DNA from 4 places in the Conexibacter stalactiti genome. Region 4 is predicted to be linked to each of the others. Evidence: riboswitches for the same ligand, from Rfam matches in the RefSeq annotation. Region 4 holds a riboswitch; each other region holds the start of a gene.
The links. Region 4 has a riboswitch for cyclic di-AMP ahead of R7226_RS06430 (M23 family metallopeptidase). Riboswitches for the same ligand answer to the same signal wherever they lie in the genome.

Region 1 (7,740 bases), on a different contig from region 4:
GAGCGCGGCTGGCGCAACCTCTGCCGGCTGCTGACGCTCGCCCACGCGCACACGCGTGGGGAGGGGCGCGCGGGCGGCGCGTCCATGGGGGAGGGCGGCGGCGGGCGCGCGGGGGACGCGCCCGCCGCCACAGACCTCGCGCGCGTCGAGGGGGACGCGCGAGGAGGACGCACATCGGGGGAGCCGGAGGCGGGGACGCCCGCCTCCGGCGTGCGTCCGGAGGGAGCCGCCGAGCTCGCGACCGCGCCCGGCTGGGCCGGCGCCGCGGAGGGTGGCGCGGCCGGCTTCGCGCGCGGGTCCTCGCGCCCCGCCAGGCGCGAGGACCCGCTCGTCGCCGCCGCGCTGCCCGGCGCGCGCATGGGGACGCGCGCGCTGCGCGGCCGCACCCGCCAGGCGAGCCAGCCGTTCGTCTCGCTCGCCGCCGTCGCCGAGCACGCCGAGGGGCTCGTCTGCCTCAGCGGCTGCGCGACGCACGGCGTCCACGACCTCGCCTCGCTGCGCCTGCTGCGCGCCGCCTTCGGTCGCGAGAGCCTCTACGTCGAGCTGCAGCGGCCCTACCTGCGCGACGACCGCGCGCGCAATCGCCGGCTCGTCCAGCTCGCGCGCGAGCTGGAGCTGCGCTGCGTCGCGACGGGCAACGTGCACACCCACACGCGTGCGCGCGGGCCGTTGCAGGACGCGCTCGTCGCCGTCCGGCTGCACACGACGCTCGACGCCTCCGAGCCTGGCCGCCGTGGCAACTTCAGTCACGTGCTGGCGAGCCCGCAGGCGATGGCGGCGCGCTTCGCCGCCGATCATCCCGACGCCGTCGCCGAGACCGCCCGCCTCGCCGACCGCCTCCGCTTCGACCTGACGCAGGGGCTCGGCTACCGCTATCCCGGCGCCGAGGACGACAGCGCCGATCGCAGACTGGCGGAGCTGTGCGGCGACCGCCTCGCCGACCGCTACGCCGACACCAGCGCCGCCCATCGCGCGGAGGCGCGGCGCCGGCTCGACGAGGAGCTGCGGATCATCCGCAAGCTCGGCCTCGCCGGCTTCTTCCTGCTGCACCGCGACATGCTGGAGCTGGCGCGCGAGGTCGCCGTCGAGGTGCGCGGGGCCGACAGCGCCCGCGCGCTGCTGCCGCCCGGCCGCGGCCGCGGCTCCTCGGTCTCCTCGATCGTCTGCTACCTGACCGGCCTCTCGCACGTCGACCCGGTCGCCAACGAACTGTTCATCGGCCGCTTCCTCAACGAGGAGCTGCAGGCGCTGCCCGACATCGACCTCGACTTCCCGCGCGACGTGCGCGCGGCGCTGATCCCGCGCATCCACACGGTCTTCGGGGAGCGCAACTCGGCGCTCGTCGCCGCCTTCCCGACCTACCGCGCGCGCGGCGCGATCCGCGAGCTGGGCAAGGCGCTGGGGCTGCCGCCGGGGGAGATCGAGCGCGTCGCGCGCGGCTCCGAGGGCTGGTCGGCGCGCGACGTCGCCGCCGACATAGCGAGCGCGCTGGGGGAGCGGCGCGTCGGCAGCGGCCGCTGGGCGTGGCTGGCGCGGCTGGCCGAGCAGGCGCACGGCCTGCCGCGCCACCTCTCGCAGCACTCGGGCGGGATGGTCGTCGCGACGCGTCCGCTGAGCGACTGCTGCCCGATCGTCCCGGCCGCGATGGAGGGGCGCCAGATGGTCCAGTGGGACAAGGACTCGTGCGCCGACGCCGGCTTCCTCAAGATCGACCTGCTCGGGCTCGGGATGCTGTCGGCGGTCGAGCGCGCGGTCGAGTCGATCGCGGCGACGCGCGGCGAGCGGATCGACCTCTCGCGCATCCCCTACGACGACAGCGCGACCTACGAGGCGATCCAGAACGCCGAGACGACCGGCGTCTTCCAGATCGAGAGCCGCGCGCAGATGGCGTCGCTGCGGCGCACACGGCCGTCGAACCTGAAGGAGCTGACGATCCAGGTCGCGATCGTGCGGCCGGGGCCGATCCAGGGCGGGGCGGTCAACCCCTACATCGAGCGCCGCCAGCGGGAGCGGATCGACCCCTCCTTCAAGGTTCCCTACGACCATCCCTCGCTCGTCGGACCGCTGAGAGAGACGCTCGGCACGATCATCTTCCAGGACCAGGTGATCGAGGTGGCGATGGCCTTCGCCGGCTTCTCCGCCGGCGAGGCGGAGGGGCTGCGGCGGGCGATGAGCCGCAAGCGCTCGGAGGCGGCGATCGAGGCCCATCACTGCAGGTTCGTCGAGGGCGCGCTGGCGACCCACGACGACGTGACGCCGGAGCTGGCCGAGCGCGTCTTCCAGATGGTGCGCGGCTTCTCCGGCTTCGGCTTCCCGAAGGCGCACGGGGCGGCCTTCGGCCTGCTCGCCTACCAGTCGACGTGGCTGCGCGTCCACCATCCGGCCGAGTTCCTCTGCGCGCTGCTGAACGAGCAGCCGATGGGCTTCTACCCGCCCGACGCGCTCGTGCACGAGGCGCAGCGGCGCGGGATCGAGGTGCTCGCGCCGGAGATCAACGCGAGCGAGACCGAGTGCACCTCCCACACCGGGGACGACGGGAAGGTGCGCGTTCGGATCGGCCTCGGCTACGTGCGCGGCGTGCAGCCGCACGACGCCGAGGCGCTCGTCGCCGCGCGCCGGGCCGGCGGGCCGTTCCGCGAGGTCGCCGACCTCGCTGCGCGCGCAGGCGCCGGTCGCCCTGCGCTGGAGGCGCTCGCCTGGTCGGGCGCCTGCGACGTGCTCGCCGGCGGCGATCGCCGCGTCGCGCTGTGGCGGCTCGGCGTCGCGGTGCCCGGCCGCCGCGTGCCGGGCGGCACGCAGCTGGCGCTCCCGCTGGAGCTGCCGGGGGCGCCGGAGCTGCGCCAGCTCGGCGCCTGGGACGGGATGCTCGCCGACTACGACACGACCGGGCTGACCGCGCGCGCCCACCCGCTGAGACTGCTGCGCCCGCGGCTGCCGCGCGATGTCGTCACCAGCCGCGAGCTGGCGTCGCTGCCGCACGGCGCGACGGTCAAGCTCGGTGGGATGGTCGTCGCGCGGCAGCGGCCGGGCACCGCGCGCGGGATCGTCTTCCTGCTGGTCGAGGACGAGCACGGCACCGTCAACCTCGTCGTGCGGCCGGAGCTGTACGAGACCAGACGCCTGACCGTCCGCACCGAGCCGCTGGTGCTGGTGGAGGGGACGCTGGAGCGGCTGCCGGCGGCCGGCGGCGGCATCAGCATCCTGCTGGCGCGGATCGCTCCGCTCGACATACCGGACGCGCGCATGGGCAAGGTGATCGCGAAGGACTTCTCGCCGCTCGACGAGGCCGAGCGCCACGCGATCGAGCAGCACGAGCAGCAGCGCGCGGCGGCCGGCGGCGGCTCCGCGCGCGACTTCCGCGGCGTCGCGCCTGAGACGATGAACTTCGGCCGGGGGCGCAGCCGCAATCGCAGCCGCTGAGAGCGCGCGCTGACGCGACACAACAGTTCGCCCTTCCATTCCATGGTGGGTTCCGGATAGGGTCGCTCCGATGCTCGCAACCGTGGTGTTTCTCGCGTTCTGGGTGGTCGTCGGACTCGGGCTCTTCTTCCTCGCCGTGCGCGGAGGCCCGCGCGGCGTGCGCGCGACGCTCCAGTCGCAGAAGCCCGGCGCCCGCACCTTCGCCGTCATCGCCTTCACCGTCTTCTACGTCGCTGTCGGGATCGCCGTCCCGGCGCTGTTCATATTCGGCGACCGCGACAGCGCCGACGCCCACATAAACGGGACGACGATCGAGCTGACGAAGCAGGAGGAGGAGGGGCGGGCGCTGTTCGGCACCGGCTGCGCGAACTGCCACACGCTCGCCGCCGCCGAGGCCGTCGGCAAGGTCGGTCCGAACCTCGACGTGCTCAAGCCGCCGCAGGAGCTGACCTACGACGCGATCGTCAGAGGCCGCCAGCGCGGCGGCGGCACGATGCCCGCCGGCATCTACTCCGGCGCCGAGGCCGAGGCCGTCGCCGCCTTCGTCGGCGCGACCGCCGGCCGCTGACGCCCGCGCGGCGGCCGCCTCGCGGCCGCGCGTGCGCCCTGCCGCGAGTGCGCACACCGCGCGTGTGTCACACCGCGAGTGCGTCGCACCGCGCGTGCGTCCTGCCGCGCGCGCGGGTACCCTCGCCGACATGGACACCGCGCATGCCCGTGAGCTGCTGGCCCGCGAACGCGCTCGCGTCGAGCGCGAGCTGGCCGGCCTGATCCCGCCCGGCGGCGAGAAGCAGGAGCTGACGCACCTCGACCAGCATCTCGCCGACGGTGGAACGGAGCTGTTCGAGCGGGAGCGCGACGCCGGCTTCGTCGAGCAGCTGCGCGAGGAGCTGGCGGCGATCGAACGCGCCGAACAGCGCCTCGCCGACGGCAGCTACGGCCGCTCGGTGCAGAGCGGCGAGCCGATCCCCGACGCGCGCCTCGAAGCGGTCCCGTGGGCGGAGCGGACCGTCGCCGAACAGGCCGCCTACGAGCGCAGCTGAGCGGCCGGCGCCAGGTGCCTCGCGCGCCGCTTGGCCGCGCGCGCACGCGCCACCGCCGCGTCATCGGCGCCCGTGCAGCCCGCTTGAGGCCGCGTGCCACAAGAAGCCCGCATTTTCCGACCGAGGCTTTCCATAAGATCCACCGGATGCAGGTCAGAATCTGCAAGCCGTTGGTAGGATCGCCGTGTCATACCGCTGAATTCCCGTCTGCCGCACGGGAAGCGGGGGACCCACGACAACGGGGCGAATCGCGCGTCCGCGCATAGCGCCGCTCTTTCGGTGCGAGCCCGTCAGCTAACCCCGCAAGCTCGAGAAAGAGGACCGACAGAGATGCCAACCGCAGAGGCGCCGTCACGCGCCGGTCGCAGCGCGAGCCAGCAGGGCGAGCGCCGCACGATCGTCATCAGGGGCCAGGTCGCGCCGCCGCCGACCCGCCGTCATGACTACGAGTACGAGACGACCGCGCGTCGTCATCGCCCCCGTCGCGCGAGCGAGCGGATCGCCGGAAGCCGTCCCGACCGTGCCGCGATGTACGCGGTGCTGATGGGCGTCTTCCTGATCCTCGTCGCCATCCTCACCGCCTCCGGCGCCTGACAAACGCGCTGGCCGTGGAGCCGGCGCGACAAGGGGCGAGCGCAATCGGCCGTCCGCCCCCATAGCCGGCGCAAAAGGAACCGTGAGCCTGGGTTTAGGTCCCGCTCGTATAAGGGGGGCGAGAACCTCTACGACCCGGGTGCGCGCCATGAAGACTCCGATGAGTCGGTTCCAGATCCACGACGACCTCACAGCACCGGAAGGCTCGGTCCCTGTCCTGCGCGGCGCCCTGGCGACCGGCGGCCAACTGCCCAACTTCGTCGGCGCCCTCGCCGGCTCCCCGGCCGCCCTGCGCGGCTACGCGCGCTTTCGCAGCGAGCTGCGTCACGGCCACCTCTCCGCCGCCACGCTGGAGCGGATCGCGCTCGCGGTCGCGGAGGAGCGCGGCTCACAGCCCGGCATAGCGATGCATTCGCGTGCCGCCCGCGCCGCCGGCCTCGGTCTCGACGAGGTCGCGCTGGCACGCGACTTCGACTCCGGCGACGCGAAGGAGGCGGCGCTGCTGCGCTACCTGCGCGCGCTCGTCGTCGACGGCAGACCGCCGCTGCACCTGCACGAGGAGGCGCGCGAGCTGGGCTGGGAGGACGAGGAGATCCTCGAGGCGATCGCGACCGTCGCGCTCGAATCGCTCGCGGCGATGGTCAACGTCGCCGGCGAGGTGCCGGTCGACGGCTCGATCGAGCAGTCGCGCACGCTGCGCGCCGCCTGACATCGCCCGCATGGCCAGGGGGCCGATGCGGGCGTAAGCTGTGCTCGATGGCGGTCGAGCAGGCATCGGAGCGGAACGCGGCATGCGCCGCCGGCGACCCCGCCGGTGCCGACAGCGCCGCCGACGCCTGCTGCCCGCACTACCACGAGGCGATCGAGTTCCTCGGCAAGCGCTGGACCGGCGCGATCGTGCGCGTGCTGATGAACCGCTCGCCGCAGCGCTTCAGCGAGATCGCCAACGCCGTCCCGGAGCTGTCGGACCGGCTGCTGTCGGAGCGGATGAAGGAGCTGGAGGCGCGCGGCGTCGTCGCGCGCACCGTCTCGCCGCCCCCGCCGGCGCCCCCGACCCGGGTCGAGTACGCGCTCACGCCGATGGGACGCGAGCTGGAGCCGGCGCTGGCCGCGCTGGAGTCGTGGGCCCAACGCTGGCTGCCCGGCTGTGCCGACGCCCCGTCGCGGTAGGCTCCAATTCCCGTCGCCACGCCCGAAATTGACCCCAGGAGCCCTTCGACATGACTGACGCCGCGCCGCCGCTTACCCCTGACGACGTGCTGCGTCTCGTGCAGGAGCGCGACATCCGCTTCATCCGCCTCTGGTTCACCGACATCCTCGGTCAGCTGAAGGCGTTCTCGATCAACACCAGCGAGCTGTCCGACGCCTTCGAGGGCGGGATGGGCTTCGACGGCTCCTCGATCACCGGCTTCAACGCCGTCGAGGAGTCGGACATGATCGCGCTGCCCGACGCCTCGACCTTCGCCTCGCTGCCGTGGCGGCCGGAGGAGCAGGGCGTCGCGCGCATGTACTGCGACATCAAGACGCCTGAGCAGACGCCGTACGAGGGCGACCCGCGCCACGTGCTGCGGCGCGCGCTCGACCGTGCGAAGGCGATGGGCTTCGACGACTTCATGGTCGGCCCCGAGCTGGAGTACTTCTACTTCAGAGACGCGAGGGACCCGACGCCGATCGACGAGGGCGGCTACTTCGACCTCACGACGCTCGACGCCGGCTCCGACCTGCGCCGCGAGACCGTGCTCGCGCTCGAGCAGCTCGGCATCCACGTCGAGTACACCCATCACGAGGTCGGTCCCTCGCAGCACGAGATCGACATGCGCTACGCCTCGGCGCTGAAGATGGCCGACGACTGCATGACCTACCGCATCACGGTCAAGGAGTACGCGCGCAAGTACGGCCTCCACGCGACCTTCATGCCGAAGCCGCTGTTCGGCGAGAACGGCTCGGGCATGCACACCCACCTGTCGCTCTTCAAGGACGGCAGAAACGCCTTCTACGACCCCAACGACCAGTACTACCTGTCGGACGTCGCGAAGGCCTTCATCGCCGGCCAGCTGCGTCACGCGCGCGAGATGAGCGCGATCTTCGCCCAGTGGGTCAACTCCTACAAGCGGCTGGTGCCGGGCTACGAGGCGCCGGTCTACGTCGCCTGGTCGCGCCGCAACCGCTCCGCGCTCGTGCGCGTGCCGATGTACCACCCCGGCAAGGAGCAGACGACGCGGATGGAGCTGCGCTGCCCCGACCCGGCGTGCAACCCGTACCTGACGTTCGCGGTGCTGCTGCAGGCGGGCCTGGAGGGGATCGAGCACGGCTACGAGCTGCCGGAGCCGATGGAGAAGAACCTCTACCACCTCGCGCCCGACGAGCGCCGCCGCCTCGGGATCGAGCAGCTGCCCTCGACGCTCGGCGAGGCGATCGAGCTGACCGCCGACTCCGAGCTGGTGCTGCGCACGCTCGGCGAGCACATGTTCAACCGCTTCGTGGAGATCAAGCGGCAGGAGTGGGACGACTACCGCGTGCAGGTCACGCAGTGGGAGCTGGACCGCTACCTGCCGGTCCTCTAGCAAGGCTGCACGGGCCCGGCCCGGTCGCGCACCCGCAAGGGCGCGCGGCCGGGCCGAAGCCGCCCGCAGCAGCGTGCGATCAGTGGCCGGTCGGCGCGCTGAACGCGACGAGCGTGCTG
Region 2 (7,740 bases), on a different contig from region 4:
GAGTACAGAGTCGATCCCGAGAAGCTCGCCGACGTGCTCGTCGAGCGCGCGCAGTTCCATCAGCGCGTGAAGGCCGACCTGCTCGCGCAGCGTTCGGCGTCGGAGCTGTGATCCCGGCGCCGGCGTGCGCCGGCGCACGCCTCACCCGCGCCCGTGCGGCCTGACGATCAGGGCAGGCCATGCGGGCGCGGCGATGCGCGCCGCTACGATGGAGGCAGATGCGGCGACGTTCGATGTTCGTGAGATCCGCGCTGATCGTCGCCGCCACGGCAGCGTTCGGCGCAACCCCGGCGATCGCGGCCGGGCAGCTCCAGGGGACGCTCGCCGTGCAGGCGATCGCGCCCCCGACCGCTGACCTGCAACCGGTCTCCGTGACCGCGCAGGCGACGATCTCCAACGTCTGTGACGGCGCCACCTTCTGCGGCTACGCCCCGAAGGTCACGACGATCGCGGCGACCGCCCAGTGCTCGCCGCAGGCGACCTCCTCCAGCTGGGCCGGCGACGCCCTCAGCGACGCGCAGGGCCGCAGACCGCAGTCGTTCACGGCCACGTGGCAGGAGCGGCCGTGGATCTACGCGGGCCCCAAGCGGGCCTGCCTCTACGCCTTCGACGGCAGCAGCGACGTGCTCGTCGCCGAGACGACCTACACCGTTCCCGGCGTCCCCTCGCCGACGCCGCTGAGACCTGACCCGACCGGCGCCGACCTGATCAGAACCGCGATCCCGCGCTCGGTCGGCGTGCGCCGCGCCTACGGCTACCGGCTCAGCAGCGCCAACGTTCCGCGCGCGGTCGGCGCCAAGCGCTTCGCGGTGCTCGCGCGCACGGCGGCGAAGCGCTGGGGTCTGCGCGAGGTCGGCACGACCCGCGCCGCGCCGCGCTCCGGTGACGGCCGCGACACTGTCGGCTTCGCGCGCGACGTGCCGAGAGTGGCGCTCGGGGTCACCAGAATCCGCTCGGTCCGCTACTACCGCCGCGTCGGCGGCGTCACGCGCATCGTGAGAGAGCGCGTCGTCGAGCGCGACCTCAGCCTCGCGGTCGGCGTCGCCTGGCATGTCGGCCCTGGCGCGCCGCCATCCGACAAGGTCGACCTGCAGACGGTGGTCGTCCATGAGCTCGGCCACTACGCCGGCAACGGCCACGTGCGCGACTGCGCCAACAGCCCGATGTGGACCGGCCTGCGGCCCGGCGAGTGGTGGTACAGCCGCAGCGACTGGTTCCAGTTCGGCTGCAGCAACGCGCCCGGCGCGACCGCGACGCCGACGGCAGCGACCAGCTCGCTGCGCTCGGTCCCGGGCGCCGGCGACGCCCGTCCGCTGCTGGTGCAGCGGACGGTGCGCAAGGTCTTCCTCGACTGAGGCCGCCGCGCGGCGGCCTCAGCGGCGCGGCGTGGCGCTCAGACCCGCCCGGCGGCGACGGCGGCCTGCTCGGCCTGCTCCAGCTGCTCCTCGACGAGCGCGAGGCCGGCATCCCAGAAGCCCGGGTCGGTCAGGTCGAGGCCGACCAGCCTGCCCAGCTCCTCCGGCGCCAGCGAGCCGCCGGCCGACAGCATCTTGAGGTAGTCGGGCACGAACGACGCGCCCTCCTGCTCGTAGCGACGGTAGACCGACAACGCCAGCAGCTGCCCGTAGGCGTACGCGTAGACGTAGCCCGGCGTGTTGATGAAGTGGGGGATGTAGGACCACCACGTCTTGTAGCCGTCGGTGATCTCGACGGCGTCGCCGAACAGCTCCTCCTGCGTCTTCTCCCACAGCGCGCCGAACTGCTCGACCGGCAGCTCGCCCTGTTCGCGGCGGGCGGTGTGGATCTCCTGCTCGAAGTTGTGCATCGCCGTCTGGCGGAAGACGGTCGCGATCGCGCCCTCGATCGACTCAGACAGCAGCGACAGCCGCGAGGCCGGCGTCGCGGCGGCGTCGAGCAGCCGGCCGAAGACGAGCGTCTCGCCGAAGACTGACGCCGTCTCCGCGAGCGTCAGCGGCGTGCTCTGGTGGAAGACGCCCTGCGGCGCCGCGAGCGCCGCGTGGACGCCGTGGCCGAGCTCGTGCGCGAGCGTCAGCACGTCGCGGCGGCGGGCGGTGTAGTTCAACAGCACGTAGGGGTGGGCTGACGGCACGGTGTAGGAGCAGAACGCCCCGCCGCGCTTGCCGGGCCGCACCGGCGCGTCGATCCACTGCTCGTCGAAGAACCGTCTCGCGAGCGCGCCGAGGTCAGGCGTGAAGGAGCCGTAGGCGTCGAGCACCAGCTCGCGCGCCTCGCTCCAGGTGAAGCGCTCGTCGGTGTCGGAGACGGTCGCCGCGCGGTCGTAGTCGGCGAGCTTGTCGACGCCGAGCAGTCTCGCCTTCAGCTTGTACCAGCGCTGCGGCACGTCGAAGCGGTTGCGCACGGCGGTGACGAGCGCCTGGACCGACTCGTCGCTGGCCTCGTTGGCGAGGTTGCGCGCGGTCAGCCAGTTGGGGTAGCTGCGCAGGCGGTCGTCGACGGCCTTGTCATGCAGCAGCGTGTTGAAGATGTAGGCGCGCGTGCGCAGGCCCGGCTTGAGCGCCTCCGTGACGGCCTCGGCGGCGCCGCGGCGCTCATCGCGGTCGGGGCCCGACAGCAGCGCCAGCGCCTGCTCCAGCGAGACCTTCTCCTCCTGCGCCGGCAGCTGCACCTCCAGTGCCGACATCAGCTCGGCGAACAGGCGCGTCCACGCGCTCGCGCCGCTGATCCCCTTCTCCGCGAGGATCCGCTCCTCCGGCTCGGTCAGCAGGTAGGGGCGGTAGCGTCGCTCGGTGCGCAGGTAGTGGGCGAAGAACTCGTTGCCCTCGCCGCTCAGCAGCTCCTCGGCACGCTCGTCGGGCAGTTCGGCCCACTCCAGCTCGAAGAACAGCAGCGAGGTCTGGATCGCCGTCGCGCGCTCCTGCACGTGCTGGAGCAGCGCGCCGATCGCCGGATCGGCGGTGTCGACGGCGAAGCGCAGCGAGGCGTACGAGCCGGCGCGGCCGACGAGGTCGTGCAGCTCGGCCAGCTCGGTCATCGCGGCGCGCAGGCCGGCGGCGTCGAGCTCAGACAGTCTGCCGGCGTAGCGGGCGGCGAACGCCTCGGCACGCTCGGCGCCTTGCGCGAGCAGGCTGCGAACGCCCTCCTCGCCCTGTCCGTCGACGAGCGGGTCGAGGTTCCAAGCGACGCCGGCGACCTCGTCGTCCGCGGGCTCCTGGTTGGTGGCGGCAAGGGTCGTCATCGGCTCAGCTTAGAACCTGCTCCAAAAGCCCGCCGGCGAGCCTGCAATCTCGCGTGCAGGGGCAGGGGCGACGGCCGTTGCGGCGGCGCCCGCCGCGGCGATCTGCGATTCTGTCCGCTCAGACAGACGCATATCGCCGAGTTCCTGTCGTCCTGGACGACGGGGAGCGGGGGACCCACTCGGGCCGGATCCGTCCGGCCCACGGGGCGAATCGCCACCAGCCACTCCGCCATCGGAGGGCTTCGGAGGCGTAGCGCATCTTTCAGCGCGAGCCCGTCAGCTCACCTCGTAGGCATCGAAAGAGACCACATGGAGGTTCCATGCCTGCGACCTGTCCCGACGTGGACGCTGACGACCTTTCCCGCGGCGAGCGCTTCGAGCGCTCGCGAGAACGCTCGCACGCGCGGCGCCTGCTGGCGCTGCGCCGCCGACGCCGTCAGCGCGGCTCGCGCAGCCTCGCGGTCGTGCTGGCCGCGGCGCTGACGATCGGCAGCGGCGGCGCCTTCGCGGCGACGGCCGGCGACGGCGGCGGCTCCAGCGGCGTGCTCAAGCGCGGCAGCAGCGGGCCGGTCGTCGTGCAGTTGCAACAGAAGCTCGGGATCCCGGCCGACGGCGCCTTCGGGCCGCAGACGGAGAAGGCGGTGCGCCGCTATCAGGGTTCCAAGGGCCTCGAGGTCGACGGCGTCGTCGGCTCCCAGACGGCGCAGTCACTCGGGATCAGCCTCGCGACCGCGAAGGCGCAGTCGCTGCGCAGCAGCGGGGGCGGGGGCGGGGGAGGCGGCAACGTCAAGCTGCCGGCGATCCTCGACTCGATCGCGCAGTGCGAGTCCGGCGGCGACCCGCGCGCGATCTCGTCCGACGGGACCTACCGCGGCAAGTACCAGTTCGACCGCTCGACGTGGGCGTCGTACGGCCCCGCCGGCGATCCGGCGCGCGCCTCCGAGGCCGAGCAGGACCGTCGCGCGCTGAAGCTCTACAAGGCCCGCGGCACGTCGCCGTGGCCCAACTGCGCATAGCTCGCCCGTCGAGCTAGTCGATCCCCGGGGCGCTCGCGGGCGGGTCGCCCCGGAGGATCCAGGCGCCGTCGTCGCGGCGCTCGACGACTCTGCGCCGCGTCAGGTCCGACAGCGCCGTCGTCACCGACGGCCGTTGAGCCCCGATCAGCCGGCCGAGCACCTGATGGGTCAGCGGCAGCTCCAGCACGACGCCGTCGGGGCTGACGCGACCCCAGCGGTCGGCGAGGCCCCAGAAGAGCAGCTCCAGACGGGCGTCGACGCGCGTCAGGTGGCTCGTCGCCTGCGATGTCGCCAGCTCGGCGGAGCGCCGCACCGCGCGCGCCGCGACGGCGCTGACGAGCTCCGGCCAGCGGCCGAGGATCGCGGTGATGCGACGGTCGAGCACCGCGAGGCGGACCGGCTGCAGCGCCGTCCAGACGACGTCGGGGCGGACCGTCACGACCTCGCGCTCCCAGTCCCACGGCCGCAGCAGGTCGCCGCGGCCGAGCAGCTCGGTGCAGGCGGCGCGCGCGAAGGTGACGTCCCGCATCAGCAGCCCGTCGAGCACGAGCAGGCCGAAATGGCCGCTGCCGCCGTCGGCCGGCCTGGTCGGTTCCCAGATCCCGGGCGCGACCGTCTCGACCGCAGCGATCGCGTGGCGCGTGGCGAGCTGCAGGCTCGTCGGATCGAGCCCGGCAGCAAGCTCGGGGTCCTCCTCGAGGACCCGTACGAAGGCGTTCCCGCTCGACATCGGGAAACAGCGTATTGGCGTACGGACAACACTGCCACAGCGAACCGTCTTGACGTGGCGTCTGACAGTGCGTCAGAAATCAGTGCGTGGGCGCGCGTGGTGGAACGTGGTTCCGGGCGCGCCCGCTCCGAACGGGGCTCTCAGGCGCGCGAGGCCAGGCGTGCGCGCAGACGCTCGCCGCCGTCGGCGACCGCTTCGACGTCGAGCTCGTCGGTGAGACGCTCCAGCAGGCAGCCGAGCCCGGGCAGCTCGGTGTCGCGCACGAGCTGCTGCGCGCCGCCCAGCACGAGCGGCCCGATCAGGAGGTCGAAGCCCTGCTCGTGCTCGTCGATCGCGATCTGCGCGTTGCCGCTGCCGTCGAAGGCGTGCGCGCCGGCGGCGCCGGCGATCGCGTCGCTGACGATCTGCGCGTCGGAGAGGCGGTCGATCGAGAAGTCCGCGCGGGCGGCGACGAGCGAGACGACACGGCCGAGCACGGCGGCCGAGTGGTCGCCGGGGGCAAGCGTCAGCGCGACCCCCTGCGGCGGCGCGACGGCGTCGCGTGAGAGCTGCACGAGCAGCGGCGGCGCCTCCTCCTCGAGGTCGAGGTCGAACGCCATCTTCACCTCGGTGCCATGGCGGCCGCCGGCGATCCCGAACTCGTCCGACAGCGAGGCGATCAGCGCCAGGCCGAAGCCGAGCGGCGGACCGTCGCCCTCGGAGGGCAGCGGTCGCAGGCCGTGGCCGCGGTCGCGCACCGACACCACGAGCCGGTCGTGCTCGACCGACATCGCCACGTCGAGCGGGCCGTCGTGGTTCTCGTAGGCGTGCACGACGGCGTTGGTGCACGCCTCCGTGATCGCGATCTTCATGTCGGCGGCGCGCGCCGGGTCGATCCGCAGGCTGTCGGCGAGGCCGGCCAGCGCCTGTCGCACGAGCGCGACGTTGGCAGGGACCGCGGGCAGGCTGAAGCGGACGTCTGGACCCCCGCCTCCGGCGGCGGGTGGAGACGTGCTTCCCGTCGCCGTAGAGGTGCTGGTGCCTTCGCTCACGTCATCACCCCGTATGAGCGCTGGCGCGCATCGTCAAACCTGCATGTCAGGAGAAGCTGTCGGATCTCCAACCGCTGACGCAGATTTGATGACGGCGCCGTCACGGCGGCCCAGTGTAGTGATCCTGCGCGCGCGACCCTGACACCGCAGGTCGATCGCGTAGCATCGCCGGCCGTGGAGATCACCGGACCGACCCTCACGCTGCGCTTCGCGACCGCCGACGACGCCCCGGCGCTGTTCGAGCTGGCGAGCGATCCGCAGGTCACCAGATACTTCTCCTGGGGCCCGTACACGAGCATCGAGCAGCCGCTCGCCTACATCGACCGGCTCGCCGCCCAGCGCGAACAGGGCGAGCAGCTCGACGTGCTCGTCGTCCACCACGAGGCGGGACCGATCGGCGTCACCGGCCTGGTCGAGTTCTCGCACCGCGACCGGCGCGCGATCGTCGGCTCGTGGCTCGGCCGCGCGTGGTGGGGCAGCGGCGCGAACACGGAGGCGAAGGCGCTGATCGCGCGACTCGCCTTCGAGCACCTCGGGCTCGACCGCGTCGGCGCCTATGCCGACGTCGACAACGCGCGCTCGCAGGCGGCGCTGGCGAAGGTCGGCTTCGTGCGCGAAGGCGTCCTGCGCAGCTGGCATCGCCACGGCGACACCGTCCACGACGTGTGGATGTACGGCCTGCTCAGAGACGACTTCGCGCGCTCGCCGCTGGCGGCGATCCCCGGCGAGCTGCGCGGGGATCTGCCGCCTGCGTTCGTCGTCGTTCAGCCGCCGAAGGGCGAGGGGCCGGGCGCCGGCGCGGCCGGGGCCGGCGGCGTGGCCGCGTCGCCGTCGTCAGCCGACAGCGGCGGGTAGGTCTCGGTCACCAGCAGGTGGTACGCGTTGCCGCGCTGGATGTAGGCGACGCCCATCTTCTGCACGTCCCAGAGGCCCTTCGGCGCCTTGCCGGTGATCACGACCACGACCCACAGCAGGATCCCGACGATCTCGACGAGGATGTTGAAGAGGTAGATCATGATCAGCACCGGGATCACGAGGATGATCCGGAACAGCGTCTTGACGCGGCTGTACTCCGCCTGCGCCTCGGGCACGATCAGCCGGATCGGATAGTCCGGGTGGTCGTCCCCGTCGAACGGCGGGAAGACGTCGGTCATCAGCCAGAACCATCCGTTCAAGCGAGTGCTGAAGCGGAGGTACTTCGCGACCAGGTCGTAGGCGAACTCCGGATAACGACCGGTGAAGACGATCGAGAACCACCCGACGATGACGCCTATGAAGGCGGCCAGGCCCCAGACGATCGACATCAGGAACCACGGGATCGCGACGATGATCCGGAAGAACGTCGTCAGCCGGCTCTGCTGCTCTCTGTAGTCGGCCTGGAACAGAACTGGGTACGCCATGTGGGGGAGCCTCCTGAGGGGCCGGTGCGGATTGGAACGTCTCGGTCTCGTCATCGGAGTTCCGTTAGACGTTCTTTAGGCGCCGTATCGAACCACTGACGGCGGCGGAAGATGTGAAGAAACGCACGAGCGGCCCCGGCGGCGCCGCCCGGCCCTGTCAGCTGCGGCGCGCTTCCCAGCTGAAGCCGCGGATCGCGAGCACCACGCCGGCGACCGTCCAGGCGACGATCACGCCGACCGAGGCCATCTGGTCGCCGATCCCCTCGCCGGTCACCATCGCGGCCGAGAGGCCGTCGATCAGGTGCGTCAGCGGCAGCGCCTGCGCGATCCCGGAGAGGAAGGCCGG
Region 3 (7,740 bases), on a different contig from region 4:
CTGCTGCCCGAGACCTCCGGGATCCGCTCCGAAGCGCTGCGCTACAACTGGTTCGCGCGGATGGAGCTGGCGATCGCGGAGGACGATCCCGGGCAGGCGATCGTCGCCGCGGACGCGCTCAGACAGCTCGACGGCCGCTTCACGAGCACGCCCGGCCTGCCGTGGCGGTCGCTCGCGGCGCTCGCGCACGACCGCCTCGGCGCGCGCGAGCGGGCGCTGGAGCTGGCGCGCGACGACCTCGCCCGCGCGCAGCGCTGGGGCGCGCCGTGGTGGCATGGACGGGCGCTGCGGATCCTCGGCACGATCGAGCGCGAGGAGGGCCTCGACCACCTGCGCGACGCGGTCGACGTGCTTGCCGGCAGCGCCGCGCGGCTGGAGCACGCGAAGGCGCTGTTCGCCTACGGCGGCGCGCTGCGGCGCGGCCGCGAGCCGGCCGCCTCGCGCGAGCCGCTGCGGCGGGCGCTGGAGCTGGCGAGCGCCTGCGCGGCGGCGGGCCTGGCCGAGCAGGTCCGCGGCGAGCTGTACGCGGCCGGTGCGCGACCGCGCACCGACGCGCTGGCCGGCGTCGAGGCGCTGACGGCGAGCGAGCGGCGCGTCGTCGACCTCGCCGCCGCCGGCCGCTCCAACCGCGACATCGCGCAGGCGCTCTACGTCACGCCGAAGACGATCGAGGTCCACCTCACCAACGCCTACCGCAAGCTCGGGATCCGCTCGCGGCGCGAGCTGGCCGGCGCGCTGGCGCCGGCGTAGGCGTCTTACAGCCCGAGCCCGCGCACGCCGTCCTCGTCCCAGCCGAGGTGGTGCGCCAGCTCATGGCGCAGCGTGCGGGTCACCTGTGCGCGCAGCAGGTCGGGGTTGTGCCCGAAGTCGCGCAGCAGCGTGTCGCGGTAGATGATGATGCGGTCGGCGAAGCCATCGCGCGCGACGGTGTCGCCGTGGTACAGGCCGTAGGCGCCGCGACGGCGACCGCCGTCGGAGACGACGATCGCGACATGCTCGAGCGCGCGGTGGAACTCCAGCGGCAGCTCGTCGACGGCGCGCCGCACGATCGTCTGGAAGTCCTCCTCGTTCCACGGGTCGAAGAGGTCGTCCTCGTCGTCGTCATCATCGTCGCCGTAGAGGTCGTCGTCGACCTCGCCCCACGAGCCCTCGCGCGCGAGCCGCTCGCTGCGGTCGACCAGCTCGTCGAACTCCTCGTCGCTCTCGGGGTCGCGCCAGCCGGCCAGCGGGCCGGTGATCAGCGACATCAGGAAGGCGACGACGACCACGCCGGCAGCCGCGACCGCGATCCCCTGGAACAGCCGCATCGGGTAGTCGGTCGCGAACCCCTGGTAGAGGGTTATGACCGCGATGCCGATCAGTAGCGCGACGAAGGCGGCGAAGAGGATGCGCTTTGGCGTAGGTGCACGCATGGGCGTGCACCTACGGTAGCCGGTCGCGACGAGTGCGTGTTACCGGAGTGAGCGGGCGATGACGACGCGCTGAATCTCGTTCGTGCCCTCGTAGATCTGCGTGATCTTCGCGTCACGCAGCATCCGCTCGACGGGGTACTCGTTGACGTAGCCGTAGCCGCCGAGGATCTGGACCGCCTCGACCGTCACGCGCATCGCGTTGTCGGAGTTGAAGAGCTTGGCCATCGCGGAGTACTTGCCGCGGTCGGCGTCGCCGCGATCGGCCTTCGCACAGGCCTGGTAGAGCAGCTCGCGGCCGGCGGCCGTCTGCGTCTCCATGTCGGCGAGCTTGAACTGGATCCCCTGGAACTGGTTGATCGACTTGCCGAACTGTCTGCGCTCGCGCGCGTAGGCGGCGGCGTAGTCGGTCGCACCCTGGGCGATGCCGAGCGCCTGCGCGGCGACGCCGAGACGCGAGTAGTCGAGCGTCCCGAGCGCGACATGCATGCCCTTGTTGACCTCGCCGATCAGGTTCCCGGCCGGGATCCGCACCTCGTCGAAGATCGGCTGGCCGGTCGGGCTGCCCTTGATGCCGAGCTTGTGCTCGTAGTTGCCGACGGAGAAGCCGGGGCGGGTTCTCTCGACGACGAAGGCGCTGATGCCCTTCGAGTGGCCGGCCGTCGGGTCGGTGACGGCGAAGACGATGTAGAAGTCGGCGACGCCGAGGTTCGAGATCCAGTTCTTCGTGCCGGTGACGATCCACTCGTCGCCGTCGCGGACGGCCTTCGTGATCATGCCGCCCGGATCGGAGCCGGCCTCCGGCTCCGACAGCGCGAAGGCGGGAGTCCACTCGCCGGTCGCGCACTTCGGCAGGAAGCGCTCCTTCAGCTCGTCGCTGCCGAACAGCTTGATCGGGAGCGTGCCGAGCTCTTGCACCATCAGCATCAGCGCGGTCGAGGCGCAGGCCTTCGCGATCTCCTCGACGGCGATGTTGAGCATCAGGACACCCGTGCCGGTGCCGCCGTGCTCAGGCTCGAAGGGCAGACCGAACAGGTTCAGCTCGGCGAACAGCTCCCGCAGGTCCCACGGGTATTCGGCCTTCGCGTCGATCTCTGCGGCGCGCGGTGCCACGCGCTCCTGGGCGACCTTCCGGATCGTGTCGCGAAAGTCGCGTTGCTCGTCGGAGAGGGCGTAGGCATCGGCAAGTGCGGACATGCAGCCGATCGTACTGAGGGCCTCCCGTGGAGGCCCCCGATACGTGAACTGTCGCCTATCGCCTGAGCAGGCTGTCTCAGAGCCCGGCGGGGTGGCGAGCCGTGAAGCCACTCGAGGAGCGCGTCTCGGTCTGCCAGCGCGACGGGTCAGCGCCGCTGGTGTCGAAGCGGAGCCCGGCGACCACCATGTACATGTGGCTGCCGTGGGAGTAGGTCGTGATCCACTGACCTCTGCCCGACTCTTCCCAGTTGTTGAAGCTGCCGGAGGGCATCGACTCCTCCAGCAGACCGGCGAAGTGGAGCGCGTAGCTGACCGAGCCGGAGCAGTCGTAACCGCGATCCTGCCACTTGCCGTGACCGCCGCCGTAGACGTACGGCTTGGTCGCGATCTCGTTGCCGGCCGCGATCACGTCCTTGACGACCTGCGGAGCGTCGGACGGAGCGACGGCGAGGCCGTTGGAGAGCAGCTTCGCTCTGCCGACCGGCGCGGCGACCGTCGTCATATCGAAGTCGGCGCCGCCGGCGCTGGTGGTGTCCCCGATTCTGCGCAGCGAGGCGACCGTGGTCGCGTCGACGACGCCGGTGACGGGCAGCTCCTGCGCCTGCTGGAAGCGCTTGACGAGGCGCAGCGTGCCGGGGCCAAAGGAACCGTCGATCCCGGCCGTGAAACCGGCGCGGCCGAGGTAGTCCTGCAGCACGCGCACGTCCTGGCCGCTCATGCCCTTCTTCAGGACGCGGGCGCCGAGCGTGCGGCCGACGCGGCCCTTGGGCGCGGTGGTGGTGGTCGGCGCGGCGATGGTGGTCGTGTCCGTCGCGCCGGGCGCGGTGGTCGTTCTCGCGCCCTTCGGGTCGGCGATCGCGCGCAGCTTCGCGACGAAGTCGGCGTCGACGACGCCGTCGACCGCGAGGCCGTTTCTCTTCTCGAACTTCTTGACGTTGCCGAACGTGATCGGACCGAAGTCGCCGCCGACGGGCGTCGAGAAGCCGGCTCTGGTGAGGAAGTCTTGGAGGACGCGGACGTCCTGGCCGCTCATGCCCTGCGTGAGCGTACGTCTACCGAGCGCGGCGCCCGACGCTGTAGACGAGATGAGCAGCGCGGCTGCCGCTGCCGCGACAACGGTCGCAGACATGCGTTTGGCAGACAGCACAGCAGTGAACGACAAGGTGCAACCCCTTCTCTTTCGGGCGCCTGCGGGGTTAGCTGACGGGCTCGCGCAGAAAGAGCAGCGCTACGTCGTATCCCTTACGACGATTCGCCCCTGAGTCCTGTTGAAGGCGGACTCTTTGGTTCCCCCGCTCCCCGGCGGTTGCGACGCTGGGGATTCGGCTGGGTTCTTGAACGACGCGAGCAGGCTAGCAAGGGCTGCGGAGCGATGTCGACCGGTTATGGATCCGACCAGCTGAAACTGGACGCATCGCGCGCGTAGGCGCGCGTTATGAAGCGGTGACCTTTGAAACCGCCGTTTATGACGCCCTGGAAAAACGGTTTATGGAGCCAACCGGGCGCCCGGGCGCTATCGTGCCGGGCCGTGGCAGCCTCCCCCGAGCAGCAGCTGGCGCGGCTCGATCGCGCGACCGCCGCGCTCGACCCGCCGTTCGCCGCCGTCGACCTCGACGCGTACGGCGCCAATGCCCGCGACCTGCTGCGACGGGCCGGCGGGCGGCCGATCCGGCTCGCGAGCAAGTCGATCCGCTGCCGTGCGCTGCTGGAGCGGACGCTCGCCTCCGATCCCGGCTTCCAGGGCACGCTGGCGTTCACGCTGCCGGAGGCGCTGTGGCTCGCCGACCACGGCCTGCGCGACCTCGTCGTCGCCTACCCGACGGTCGACCGTGCCGCCCTGCGGGCGCTGGCGAGCCGGGCTGACGACGGCGGGATCGCGCTGATGGTCGACGATCTCGCCCAGCTGGAGCTGATCGAGCGCGCGGTCGGCGGGGCTGGCCCGATCCGCCTCTGCATCGACGCCGACGCCGGCTGGCGGCCGCTGCGCGGGCGGATCCGCATCGGCGCCAAGCGCTCACCGCTGCACACGCCGGCCCAGGCGGCGGCGCTGGCGCGGGCGATCGTCGCACGGCCGGCCTTCAGGCTGGTCGGGATCATGGCCTACGAGTCGCAGATCGCGGGCGTCGGCGACCGGCCGCCCGGAAATCCGCTGAGAGGGGTCGCGGTGCGGGCGATGCAGCGCGCCTCGGTGCGCGAGCTGGCGCAGCGGCGTGCCGCGATCGTCGCGGCCGTGGAGGCGGTGGCGCCGCTGGAGTTCGTCAACGGCGGCGGCACCGGCAGCATCGAGACGACCGCGGCGGAGCCCGCCGTGACGGAGATCGCGGCCGGATCGGGCCTGTACGGCCCGACGCTGTTCGACGCCTACACGCGCTTCTCGCCGCTGCCGGCGGCGCTGTTCGCGCTGCCGGTCGTGCGCCGGCCCGGTCGGCACGTCGCGACGGCGCTCGGCGGCGGCTACCTCGCCTCCGGTCCGGCCGACCGCGCACGGCTGCCGCGGCCGCTGCTGCCGGCGGGGTTGAAGCTCGACAGCCAGGAGGGCGCCGGCGAGGTGCAGACGCCGCTGCTGGGCGCCGCCGCCGGCAGCCTGCGCGTCGGCGACCGCGTCTGGTTCCGCCACGCGAAGGCCGGCGAGATGTGCGAGCGGTTCGCGGAGCTGCACCTGATCGAGGGCGAGCACGTGGTCGAGACGGTGCCGACCTACCGTGGCGAGGGCCAGAGCTTCCTCTGAGACGTTATGTCGCCTCCGGGGCGGCACCTGACGGGCGACTCTCACCCTCGACTCGACCCTGAGGCATCAAACCGCGATCGGCCAGCTGCCAGCGGGTTGAGGAGCGTTACGCCGCGATCGGCGTCCCGACCGGACCGAGGACGCGGTCGGTGTACATATTCCCGAAGCGGCCGGCCGGGTCGAGCCGGCCCCGCACCGCCTGGAAGCGATCCCAGGCGGGATAGCGGGGGCGCAGCGTCGCCGCGGTCTGGAAGTGGCGCTTGCCCCAGTGCGGACGGCCATCGTGCTCGTCCATGATCTGCTCGACGGCGCGGAAGTACGGCCGCCATTCCATCCCGCGGAACATGTGGACGGCGATGTAGCCGCTCTCGCGGCCGTGCACGGGGCTCAGCAGCGCGTCGTCGGGGGCGACCAGCCGCACCTCGATCGGGAACGGGACGGCCAGCCTGCGCTGCTCGATCAGCGCCAGCACGCGCCGCAGCGCCGCCGCGGTCTGCTCGCGCGGGAGCGCGTACTCCATCTCGGTGAAACGCACGAGCCGTCTCGTCGCGAACACACGGTCGCTGCGGTCGGTCTTCTCGCTGCTGCCGGCGACGCGCGTGACGATCCGGTTGAGCGCCGGGATCAGCGGCGGGGCCGCCCGCCCGGCGAGGCAGAAGGCATGGAAGGCGTGGTTGGTCAGCAGCACGTCCTCGGCCCACGCGCGGCGCGGCGAGCGCGGCCGCGGCGGCGCCTCGACGCGGTTGTTGGTGCGTGTCAGCGCCGTGCGCGCGTACGGGAAGACGTAGAACTCGAAGTGGTCGTTGGCGGCGCCGTGCTGATCCAGCCGCTCCAGCGTCTCCGCCAGCGGCGCCGGGGCGTCGACGCCATGGAGCGTGAAGGCGGGGACGCAGCGCAGCGTCACGGCGCTGATGACGCCGAGGCTGCCGACCCCGACGCGCGCGGCGAGGTAGGGGTCGCGGTCGGCGTCGGTGGCGGCGAAGCGGCGCGTGCTGCCGTCGGCGAGCACCAGCTCGACCGCCTCCGCCTGCGCGGAGAGGTTCGGCAGCCGCGCGCCGGTCCCGTGCGTCGCGGTCGAGATCGCGCCCGCGACCGTCTGCGCGTCGATGTCGCCGAGGTTCTCGAGCGCGAGGCCGTGAGCGGCCAGCTCAGCGTTGAGCGCCCGCAGCGTGATCCCGCCCTCGACCCGCACGAGCCCGCTCGCACGGTCGACGTCGAGCACGCGGCCCATCCGCTCCAACGTCATCAGCCGCTCGTCGCTGCACGCGACGTCGGTGAAGGAGTGACCGGAGCCCGCGACCCGCAGCCGCTCCCCGGCCGTCTCGGCCCGTTCCAGCGCGGCGGCGACCTCGGCGACAGAGCCCGGCCGCTCGATCACGCGCGGCCGGCAGCTCTCGTCGCCTGCCCAGTTGCGCCACATGCGGTCAGCGTACCCCGCCCACGTGCCGCTTCGCGCGGGTCGGAGCGGCGGTGGCCCCACTATCCTCCAGAGCATGTCCAGCCCGACCGAACACACGCCCGCCGAGGTCCAGGCGCTGCTCGCCGAGGACGACTCCGTCCAGCTCGTCGACGTGCGCGAGCCGCACGAGCACGAGGCCGGCGCGATCGCCGGCGACCGCCACATCCCGCTCGGCGAGCTGATGACGGCCGCCGAGCAGCTCGACCCGAACCGGCCCGTGGTCTTCTACTGCCGCGTCGGCGGCCGCTCCCAGATGGCGACCGACGCCTTCCGCGCCTCCGGCTGGGACGCGCGCAACATGACGGGCGGCATCGTCGCCTGGGTCGACGGCGGCCTCCCGCTCGCCGACCCCGACGGCAGCGTCGCCGACCACTGAGGCGGCGGCGGTGACGAGCCCGCGCTCGTCACCGCCCTCCCCTGGTCGCGTTCCGCCCCCGCTCAGCGTCTGAAGAGGAGCGTCGCCCGCAGGGTGGTCGCGCTGCCACCGCCACGCGGCGGTTGGAAGCGGACCGTCACCGGCACCCGCAGACGACCGCTTCTCGCACGCGCGAGCGCGCGTCTTCCGGCTCTGCTGAGCACGACGCCCACGCGCACGGTCCCCGTTCTCGTCGATCTCGCGGAGCCGGCGCGCAGCAGTCTGCCGCCGCGTACCAGGACGACGCCTCTCCCCGGCGTTCGCACCGACAGCGTCGCCCGCGCGCCTCTGACGTTGGCGGCCGCGAGCGTCGGACGAAGCGCTCCCGCGCCGCCGACCGCGACGGTGAGCGGCTGGGTCGCACGGCCGCAGTCGAGCGTCACGCGTGCTCTGCGTGCCGCGTCATCCGGCACGACGACCGTCACACGATCGGCGGCGTAGGCGCGGATCTCGGCTTGCACGCCGTCCACCGTGACGACGCCATAGGTGCCGAGGTCGGAGCCCGTCAGCGTCAGCTGACCTCCACGACGTG
Region 4 (7,740 bases):
TTGACGCCGCGCTCGGCGGCGAGCGCGATCGCCTCGATCGCGTCGCAGACGAGGCCGTGCGGGGCGCCGGTCGCGCCCGTGCCGAGGATCGCGTCGACGATCCCGGCGACCTCGACGAGCGCACCCGGGTTGAAGATCCGCGGCGGCGCGCCGCACAGCCGTCCGAGCGCCAGCAGCGCGTCGCCGTGCAGCTCGTGCGGATCGGGCAGCAGCTGCAGGTCGACCTCGCGCCCCGCCTCGCGCAGCAGGCGCGCGACGACGAGCCCGTCGCCGCCGTTGTTGCCCTTGCCGCAGACGACCGCGATCGTGCCCCCGGGGATCGTCCGCTGCGTCAGCTCGAAGAGGCCGCGGCCGGCCCGCTCCATCAGCTCGATTCCGGCGATGCCGCGCTGCTCGATCGCCCAGCGGTCGAGCGCGCGCTGGGCAGCGGCCTCCGGCAGCGGGTCGAGCCAGTCCGGCAGGGCGGGCGGGCCGTTCTCCCCCGGCACGGCCGGCTGCGCGCCCGCGCTCATGTCGCGATCGCCACCGCGGAGGCGTCGGTGCGGGTGTGCGTCAGCGAGATCTTCACCTCGGTCACGCCGAGCGCGGCCGCGGTCGCCGCCGCGTCGCCGTGCAGGACGATCGACGGCGCCCCGTCGCCGCGCACGACCTCGACGTCGGTGAACGACCACGCCTCCAGCCCGAGCGCCTTCGCGACCGCCTCCTTGGCGCAGAAGCGCGCGGCGAGGTGCTGGCCGGGGCGGGCGCGCTCGGCGGCGTAGGCGCGCTCAGCGGCGGTGAAGAGCCGCTCGGCCAGGCGCGGCCGCCGCTCCAGCGCCCGTTCGAGGCGCTCGATCTCGAGCTGGTCGATGCCGACGCCGTGCACGGGCGTCATCGTACCCCCGCCCGTGGTCGCGCTACTCGACCGTGACGGTCTTTGCGAGGTTGCGCGGCTGGTCGACGTTGAGGCCGCGCAGGCGCGCGACGTGGTACGAGAGCAGCTGCAGCGGCACGACGGCCAGCAGCGGCGCGAGCATCCAGTCGGTCTGCGGGACCGTCAGCACCTCTTCCGCGTGCGGCAGGATCTCGTCGTTGCCGGCGGTCGCGACGGCGATCACGTGCGCGCCGCGCACGCGCACCTCCTGGATGTTGGAGACGACCTTGTCGAGCACCGGCGAGTCGGTCGCGACGCAGACGACCGGGGTCGCCTCGTCGAGCAGCGCGATCGGGCCGTGCTTCATCTCGCCGGCGGCGTAGGCGTCGGTCGCGATGTAGGAGATCTCCTTCAGCTTCAGCGCGCCTTCCAGCGCCACCGGCAGGCCGATGTGGCGCCCGAGGTAGAGGAAGAACTCGGCCTGGTAGTGGCGCTCGGCGATCGCGCGGATCTCGGCGTCGCCGGCCTCCAGCATCTCGGCGATGTGGTGCGGCAGGTGCTTCAGCTCGCCGACCAGCTCGGTCAGGCGCGCCGGCTCCAGCGTGCCGCGCAGCTCGCCCAGCCGCAACGCGAGCAGGTACATCGCCGCCACCTGGCTGACGAAGGTCTTCGTCGCCGCGACGCCGATCTCCAGGCCCGCGCGCGTGAAGAGGACGCCGTCGGAGTCGCGCGTCGCCTGCGAGCCCATCACGTTCGTGATCGCCAGCACGGTCGCGCCCTTGCCTCTTGCCAGCCGCATCGCGGCGAGCGTGTCGGCCGTCTCGCCCGACTGCGAGATCCCGATCACGAGATCACCGGGGCCGACGACCGGGTCGCGGTAGCGGTACTCGGAGGCGACGTCCATCTCGACCGGGACGCGTGCCCAGCCCTCGATCGCGTAGCGACCGATCAGGCCGGCGTGGTACGAGGTGCCGCAGGCGACGATCACGATCCGTCTGACGTTCGTGAGGAAGGCGTCGTCGATCGTGCCGAGGTCCCCGAGGTCGACGCCGTCGCCCCGCGCCGTGCGGTCGGCGACCGTCTCGGCGACCGCGTCAGCCTGCTCGTGGATCTCCTTCAGCATGAACGTCTCGTAGCCGCCCTTCTCGGCGGTCTCCGCGTCCCAGTCGATCGTCGTCACCTCGCGCTCGATCGCGCTGCCGTCCGGCGACATGAACTCGACGCCGCCGGGGCGCAGCACGACCAGCTCTCCGTCCTCGATGAACTGGACCTCGCTGGTGTGCTCCAGGAACGCCGGCACGGCCGAGGCGAGGAACTGCTCGCCGTCGCCGCGGCCGACGACGAGCGGGCACTCGCGCCGCACGCCGACGAGCACGCCCGGCTCGTCGGCCGCCATCGCGACGAAGGCGAAGTGGCCGACAAGCTCGCCGTAGGCGGCCTGCACGGCCGCCGGCAGATCGCCGTCGTAGTGGCGGGAGATCACGTGCGCGATGACCTCGGCGTCGGTCTCCGAGGTGAACGAGACCCCCTGCTCGGCGAGCTGGCGCTTGAGCGCCATGTAGTTCTCGACGATGCCGTTGACCACGATGTGGATGCGGCCGGCCTCATCCTCGTGCGGATGGGCGTTCTGCTCGCTGACGCGGCCATGGGTCGCCCAGCGCGTATGGCCGATCCCGGTCGTCGGCTCGGCGACCGCGACCGGCGCACCGCCGCCGGCGCTCGCGCCGGCCGGCAGGGAGGCGACGGCGTCGCGCAGCGCCTGGAGGTTGCCGACCGCGCGCACGGAATCGACGTGATCGCCGTTGAGCACCGAGATGCCGGCGCTGTCATAGCCGCGGTATTCGAGCTTCTCGAGGCCTGCGAGCAGCAGAGCCTGGACGGGACGGGCGCCGACATAACCGACGATGCCGCACATGGGGGAACCTCCGTGTGGAACGACGAGAGCCGCGCGTGCGGCGGCTGGGACGGCGCTGCGGAAACTGCGCGTCGCCCGATTCTAGCTGGCGATCAGGCGGTCGCTCGGTTCCGCGGGCCGCGCGACGGCCCGCTTCCCGCTCAGCCCGCGGGCTGAGACGCTGCCGCCTCCGCCTGCTCGACGAGCCGGCCGCAGACGGCGTCGGCCTCGTCGTCGGCGGGCGCCTCGACCATCACACGCAGCAGCGGCTCGGTGCCGGAGGCGCGCACGAGCACGCGCCCGCGCCCTTCCAGGCCGGCCGACTCGCGCTCGATCGCGGCGAGCATCTGCGGATCGCTGGCGGCGCGCTCGAGCGAGGGACGGTCGGGCAGCCGCACGTTGACGAGCCGCTGCGGCAGCTTGTCCATGCCGCGGCGCTCGGTCAGCGGTCTGCCGGCGAGCGCCTCGAGCGTCAGCAAGGCGCTCGCGATGCCGTCGCCGGAGGGTGCGAAGCCCAGCTCGACGATGTGGCCCGACTGCTCGCCGCCGAAGGCCCAGCCGCGTGCTCGCAGCGCCTCCAGCACGTAGCGGTCGCCGACGTTGGTGATCGCGACTTCGATCCCAGCCGATTCCATCGCGGCGTGGAAGCCGTAGTTGGTCATCACCGTCACGGCGACGCCGTCGCCGCGCAGTCTCCCCTGCGCGCGCAGGTGCAGCGCCGCGAGCGCGATCAGCTCGTCTCCGTCGACGACCGCGCCGTCGCCGTCGACCGCCAGCACGCGGTCACCGTCGCCGTCGAAGGCGAAGCCGGCGTCGTGGTCGCCGGCGCGCATCGCCGCGGCGAGCTGGTCGAGGTGCGTCGAGCCGCAGCCGGCGTTGATGTTGCGGCCGTCAGGCGTGTCGGCGAGGACGTCGACGTGGGCGCCGAGGCGACGGAAGATCTCCGGCGCGGCCTTGTACGTGGCGCCGTTGGCGCAGTCGAGCAGGATCCGTCTGCCGGCGAGGTCAAGCCCGCCGAAGCGGACGTGCAGCTCGCGCAGGTAATCGTCGAGCGTGCCGTGCAGCTGGCGCACGCCGCCGAGCTCATCGGGCTGCACCGGCTCGCCGTCGAGCAGCGCCTCGATCTCCTCCTCGACGGCGTCAGAGAGCTTGTCGCCGTCGGCGCCGAAGAACTTCACGCCGTTGTCGGCGAAGGGGTTGTGCGACGCCGACAGCACGACGCCGAGGTCGAAGCCGTAGCGGGCGATCAGCAGCGGTGCGGCCGGCGTCGGCAGCACGCCGCCGAGCAGCGCGACGCCGCCGGCGGCAGCGACGCCCGCGGCGACCGCCGCTTCGAGCATCTCGCCCGATTCGCGCGTGTCGCGGATCACGAGCACGCGCGGGCGACCGTCGGCAGCTGACGTGGCGGCGCGCGCCGTGGCGGCGCGCGCGAGGCCCAACGTCAGCTCCGCCGACAGGAACTCGCCGGCGACGCCCCGGACACCGTCCGTGCCGAACAACCGGCGAGCCATGAAGCGAAAACTAGCGCTTCGAGAACTGCGGGCGCTTGCGGGCCTTCTTGAGGCCAGCCTTCTTGCGCTCCTTCACGCGCGGGTCACGCGTGAGGAAGCCGCGCTTCTTCAGTTCGCCACGAAGGTTCGGGTCGGCCTGAAGCAGAGCGCGCGAGATGCCGTGACGCAGCGCGCCGGCCTGCGCCGAGACACCGCCGCCGTGCATCTTGGCGATGACGTCCATGCGCTCCTCGTAACCGACCGCTTCGAGCGGCTGGCGGATGTTGCGCTGGAGCGTCGGACGCGGGAAGAAGTCGTTCAGCGGCTTGCCGTTGATCGTGTACTCGCCCGTGCCCGGCTTCAGGATCACGCGCGCGACAGCCGTCTTGCGCTTGCCGGTGGCGGTGTAGCGAGCACCGGACGCGAGGCTGATCGCCGCGTCGGCGATCGGCTGCGCCTCCTGCTCCTCGTCAGAGTCGGAATCGGCCGAAGCGGTCGTCTCGCCGTCCTCGTCCTCGTCCTCCTCACGCGCCTCGCCGTCGAGCACGATGTCCGGCACGAGGTCGGCACCGGGGATCTCCGGCTTGACGCGCGGGGTCTCCGGGATCTCCTCTTCGGCCGCCTCGTCGTCGCCGGACTCGGCGACGGGCTGCTCGGCAGCCTCGTCGGCAGCGGGCTCCTCAGCAGCAGGCTGCTCAGCAGCGGGCTGCTCAGCAGCGGGCTGCTCGCCCTCGGCGGCGGGCTCAGGCGCCTCGCTGGCGGCCTCGACGGGCTCCTCGGGCGTCTCGCCCGCGGGGTTGCGCTGCTCGTCTTCAGGCTGCTCGACGTCGGACACTAGGCTTCGATCTCCATCGGTTGCGGCTGCTGGGCTGCGTGCGGGTGCTCCGGACCGGCGTACACCTTCAGCTTCGTCAGCTGCTTGCGCGCGAGGCGGTTGCGAGGCAGCATGCCCTTGACCGCGATGCGGATGACTTCCTCCGGCCGCCGCTCGAGCATCTCCTCGAGCGTGCGGGAGCGAAGGCCGCCGGGGTAGCCGGTGTGCCGGTAGTAGCGCTTGTCGGCCCGCTTGTTGCCCGACACCGAGATCTTCTCGGCGTTGATCACGACGACGAAGTCGCCAGTGTCGACGTGCGGGGTGTAGGTGGGCTTGCGCTTGCCGCGGAGGGCATCGGCGATCTGCGTCGCGAGGCGGCCGAGCGTTTGCCCGTTCGCGTCCACGACGAGCCAATTGCGCTCGCGGTCAGTGGGATTGGCGACGTAAGTTCTCATGGCAAGAAAAGGGCCGCGCACCGTGGCGCGGCGGGGTGAGCACTATAGAGAACGCGACGCGATCGTGTCGGGCGAGTCTGCCGAGGGCGCACGCGCGCTCGGTCGGGGTCGCGTCCGTCGGAGGCGTCCGTATACTGGCCGGCGTTCCATAAGCCTGCCGAATCCCTCTTGCCGGAGGGAGCGGGGGATCCATGGCGGTGGCGTCGTCCGACGTCGCCGCTGGGGCGAATCCGAGCACAGGCGCTCGGTAGCGCGGCCCTTTCAGCGCGAGCCCGTCAGCTAACCCCGTAGGCCGTCAAGAAAGGGGCATCGCGTCCCGATGCTGCCCGGAATGGGGTCGTCTACACCCCGTCCTGTCGTGAAGACGACCTTCGCCGCCGCCCTCCTCGGGGCCGCCGTCGTCGCCACCGCCGCCGCACCCGCCGCCTTCGCGCAGGCCGGCGGCGCCGCCACCGTCCCCTCCGCGCCCGCCGCGGCTCCCCTCTCCGAGAGCGCGCCGGCCACCGCCGCGCAGCCGTCGATCGCCGCGATCGCGTGCAGAGCCGGCTGTCCCGCGCCCGGCACCGTCGAGCGCGGCGGGACGGTCTCGCTCTCCGGCCAGCAGCTCGACGGCGCCAGCGCCGTCGTCTTCCTCGGCGGCCGCGGCTCCAAGGACGACGCGCGCGTGCGCGTCAGCGGGAAGAGCGCGACGCAGCTGGACGTGAAGGTCCCCAGCACCGCCAAGAGCGGCCAGGTCGTCGTCGCGACCGCAGCCGGCGTCGCCTCGCAGTCGAAGACCGTCTCGATCCGCGTCGTCAAGGCCGCCTCCAGCGTCTCGGCAACGCTGCCCGCCCCGGTGCTCGCGCCAGTCGCCGGGATCGCTCAGCTCGACGCGGGCATCTCGACCAGCAGAGCCGGCAAGGGCGTCTCCGCCGCGCAGGTCGCCTACATCTCGCACGCGGGCGCGCCCGTCGCCGTCCGAATCGACGTGGTGCGCAGCGACGACGGCCTCTCCGTCTTCAGCGACACGCGCACCGCCGCGCCCGAGCAGCAGCAGACGCTGACGTGGGAGGGCCGCGGCAACAGCGCCGGCGCGCTCGCGCTCGACGGCAGATATGACGTGCGCGTCTCGGTCAGCACCGACGCCAGCGCCCGCACCGTCTTCTCCGCCGACAGCGGCGCGGTCGCCGGCGGCGCGGCGCCGCAGGGCGGCTCCCCCGCCCCCACCGGCTCGCAGCGGATCGGCGGCTTCACCTTCGTCGGCGCCGTCTTCCCCGTGCAGGGGACGTACAACTTCGGCCAGAGCGCCGCGCGCTTCGGCGCCGGCCGCAGCGGCCACTCGCACGAGGGCCAGGACGTGATGGCCAAGTGCGGCACGCCGATCGTCGCCGCGCAGGGCGGCGTGATCAAGCAGAAGGCGTACCACGGCAACGCCGGCAACTACGTCGTGATCGGCTCGACCGCCTCCGGCGACGACCACATGTACGCCCACTTCCGCGCGCCCGCGGTCGTCAGCAGAGGCCAGCGCGTCGCGACCGGCCAGCTGCTCGGCTACGCCGGCGACACCGGCAGCGCCTCCGCGTGTCACCTGCACTTCGAGATCTGGAGCGCGCCGGGCTGGTACTCGGGCGGCAGCCCCAGCGACCCGCTCGCGACGCTGAAGACGTGGGCGGCAGCCGGCTGATGTTCGCCGGACGCTCTACTCTGGTCCTGTGACCGACCTCGACGGAACCGCGACGGGCATCCTCGCTTGGGTGGGGCTGGCCGTCGTTGCGCTCGCCGTGATCGTGCTGCTGATCTCGACCTTCCACCCGGAAGGTCGCAAGCGGCCGGGCGGCTACCTCGACGGCGAGTCGCCGCAGCCCGAGGACGTGCCGCGCGACGAGCGCGGCAAGCCCCTCAACAGATAGCGCGCAGCGCGCCCCTCGCGGGGCGCGCTACTCCCATTCGATGGTGCCGGGCGGCTTGCTCGTGATGTCGAGCACGACCCGGTTGACCTCGCGGATCTCGTTGATCATGCGCGAGGCGATCTGCTCCAGCAGGTCGTACGGCAGCCGCGCCCAGTCGGCCGTCATCGCGTCGTCGCTGGTGACCGCGCGGATCACGACGACGTAGCCGTAGGTGCGCTCGTCGCCCTGGACGCCGACGGTTCTGACGTCGGGCAGGACGCAGAACGACTGCCACAGCTCGCGGTAGAGGCCCGCTCTGCGGATCTCGTCCTGGAGGATCGCGTCAGCGTCGCGGAGCGTGTCCAG

Region 1: it holds a riboswitch for cyclic di-AMP, as region 4 does, so the genes downstream of both, R7226_RS08085 (hypothetical protein) here and R7226_RS06430 (M23 family metallopeptidase) in region 4, are expected to answer to the same signal.
Region 2: it holds a riboswitch for cyclic di-AMP, as region 4 does, so the genes downstream of both, R7226_RS12795 (transglycosylase family protein) here and R7226_RS06430 (M23 family metallopeptidase) in region 4, are expected to answer to the same signal.
Region 3: it holds a riboswitch for cyclic di-AMP, as region 4 does, so the genes downstream of both, R7226_RS19220 (peptidoglycan-binding domain-containing protein) here and R7226_RS06430 (M23 family metallopeptidase) in region 4, are expected to answer to the same signal.

Annotation. Positions count from the first base shown of each region.
Region 1 is NZ_JAWSTH010000015.1:2,345-10,084, forward strand. It holds gene R7226_RS08070 (DNA polymerase III subunit alpha) at 1-3,420, shown strand, start outside; gene R7226_RS08075 (c-type cytochrome) at 3,491-3,988, shown strand; gene R7226_RS08080 (TraR/DksA C4-type zinc finger protein) at 4,119-4,463, shown strand; cyclic di-AMP (ydaO/yuaA leader) riboswitch at 4,647-4,787, shown strand; gene R7226_RS08085 (hypothetical protein) at 4,794-5,057, shown strand; gene R7226_RS08090 (carboxymuconolactone decarboxylase family protein) at 5,218-5,766, shown strand; gene R7226_RS08095 (winged helix-turn-helix transcriptional regulator) at 5,814-6,227, shown strand; gene R7226_RS08100 (glutamine synthetase family protein) at 6,278-7,621, shown strand; gene R7226_RS08105 (hypothetical protein) at 7,701-7,740, opposite strand, start outside.
Region 2 is NZ_JAWSTH010000029.1:16,102-23,841, reverse strand. It holds gene R7226_RS12810 (flagellar biosynthesis anti-sigma factor FlgM) at 1-111, shown strand, start outside; gene R7226_RS12805 (hypothetical protein) at 219-1,355, shown strand; gene R7226_RS12800 (M3 family oligoendopeptidase) at 1,394-3,217, opposite strand; cyclic di-AMP (ydaO/yuaA leader) riboswitch at 3,342-3,528, shown strand; gene R7226_RS12795 (transglycosylase family protein) at 3,538-4,233, shown strand; gene R7226_RS12790 (helix-turn-helix domain-containing protein) at 4,247-4,963, opposite strand; gene R7226_RS12785 (ATP-binding protein) at 5,104-5,994, opposite strand; gene R7226_RS12780 (GNAT family N-acetyltransferase) at 6,169-6,849, shown strand; gene R7226_RS12775 (DUF4389 domain-containing protein) at 6,759-7,394, opposite strand; gene R7226_RS12770 (ABC transporter permease) at 7,552-7,740, opposite strand, start outside.
Region 3 is NZ_JAWSTH010000057.1:4,826-12,565, forward strand. It holds gene R7226_RS19205 (helix-turn-helix transcriptional regulator) at 1-750, shown strand, start outside; gene R7226_RS19210 (metallopeptidase family protein) at 756-1,412, opposite strand; gene R7226_RS19215 (acyl-CoA dehydrogenase family protein) at 1,452-2,606, opposite strand; gene R7226_RS19220 (peptidoglycan-binding domain-containing protein) at 2,683-3,639, opposite strand; cyclic di-AMP (ydaO/yuaA leader) riboswitch at 3,777-3,944, opposite strand; gene R7226_RS19225 (amino acid deaminase/aldolase) at 4,135-5,334, shown strand; gene R7226_RS19230 (D-arabinono-1,4-lactone oxidase) at 5,441-6,754, opposite strand; gene R7226_RS19235 (rhodanese-like domain-containing protein) at 6,828-7,169, shown strand; gene R7226_RS19240 (NHL repeat-containing protein) at 7,232-7,740, opposite strand, start outside.
Region 4 is NZ_JAWSTH010000010.1:79,174-86,913, forward strand. It holds gene R7226_RS06400 (NAD(P)H-hydrate dehydratase) at 1-512, opposite strand, end outside; gene acpS (holo-ACP synthase) at 509-865, opposite strand; gene glmS (glutamine--fructose-6-phosphate transaminase (isomerizing)) at 897-2,768, opposite strand; gene glmM (phosphoglucosamine mutase) at 2,909-4,258, opposite strand; gene rpsI (30S ribosomal protein S9) at 4,269-5,072, opposite strand; gene rplM (50S ribosomal protein L13) at 5,072-5,506, opposite strand; cyclic di-AMP (ydaO/yuaA leader) riboswitch at 5,652-5,815, shown strand; gene R7226_RS06430 (M23 family metallopeptidase) at 5,865-7,169, shown strand; gene R7226_RS06435 (hypothetical protein) at 7,198-7,395, shown strand; gene guaA (glutamine-hydrolyzing GMP synthase) at 7,423-7,740, opposite strand, start outside.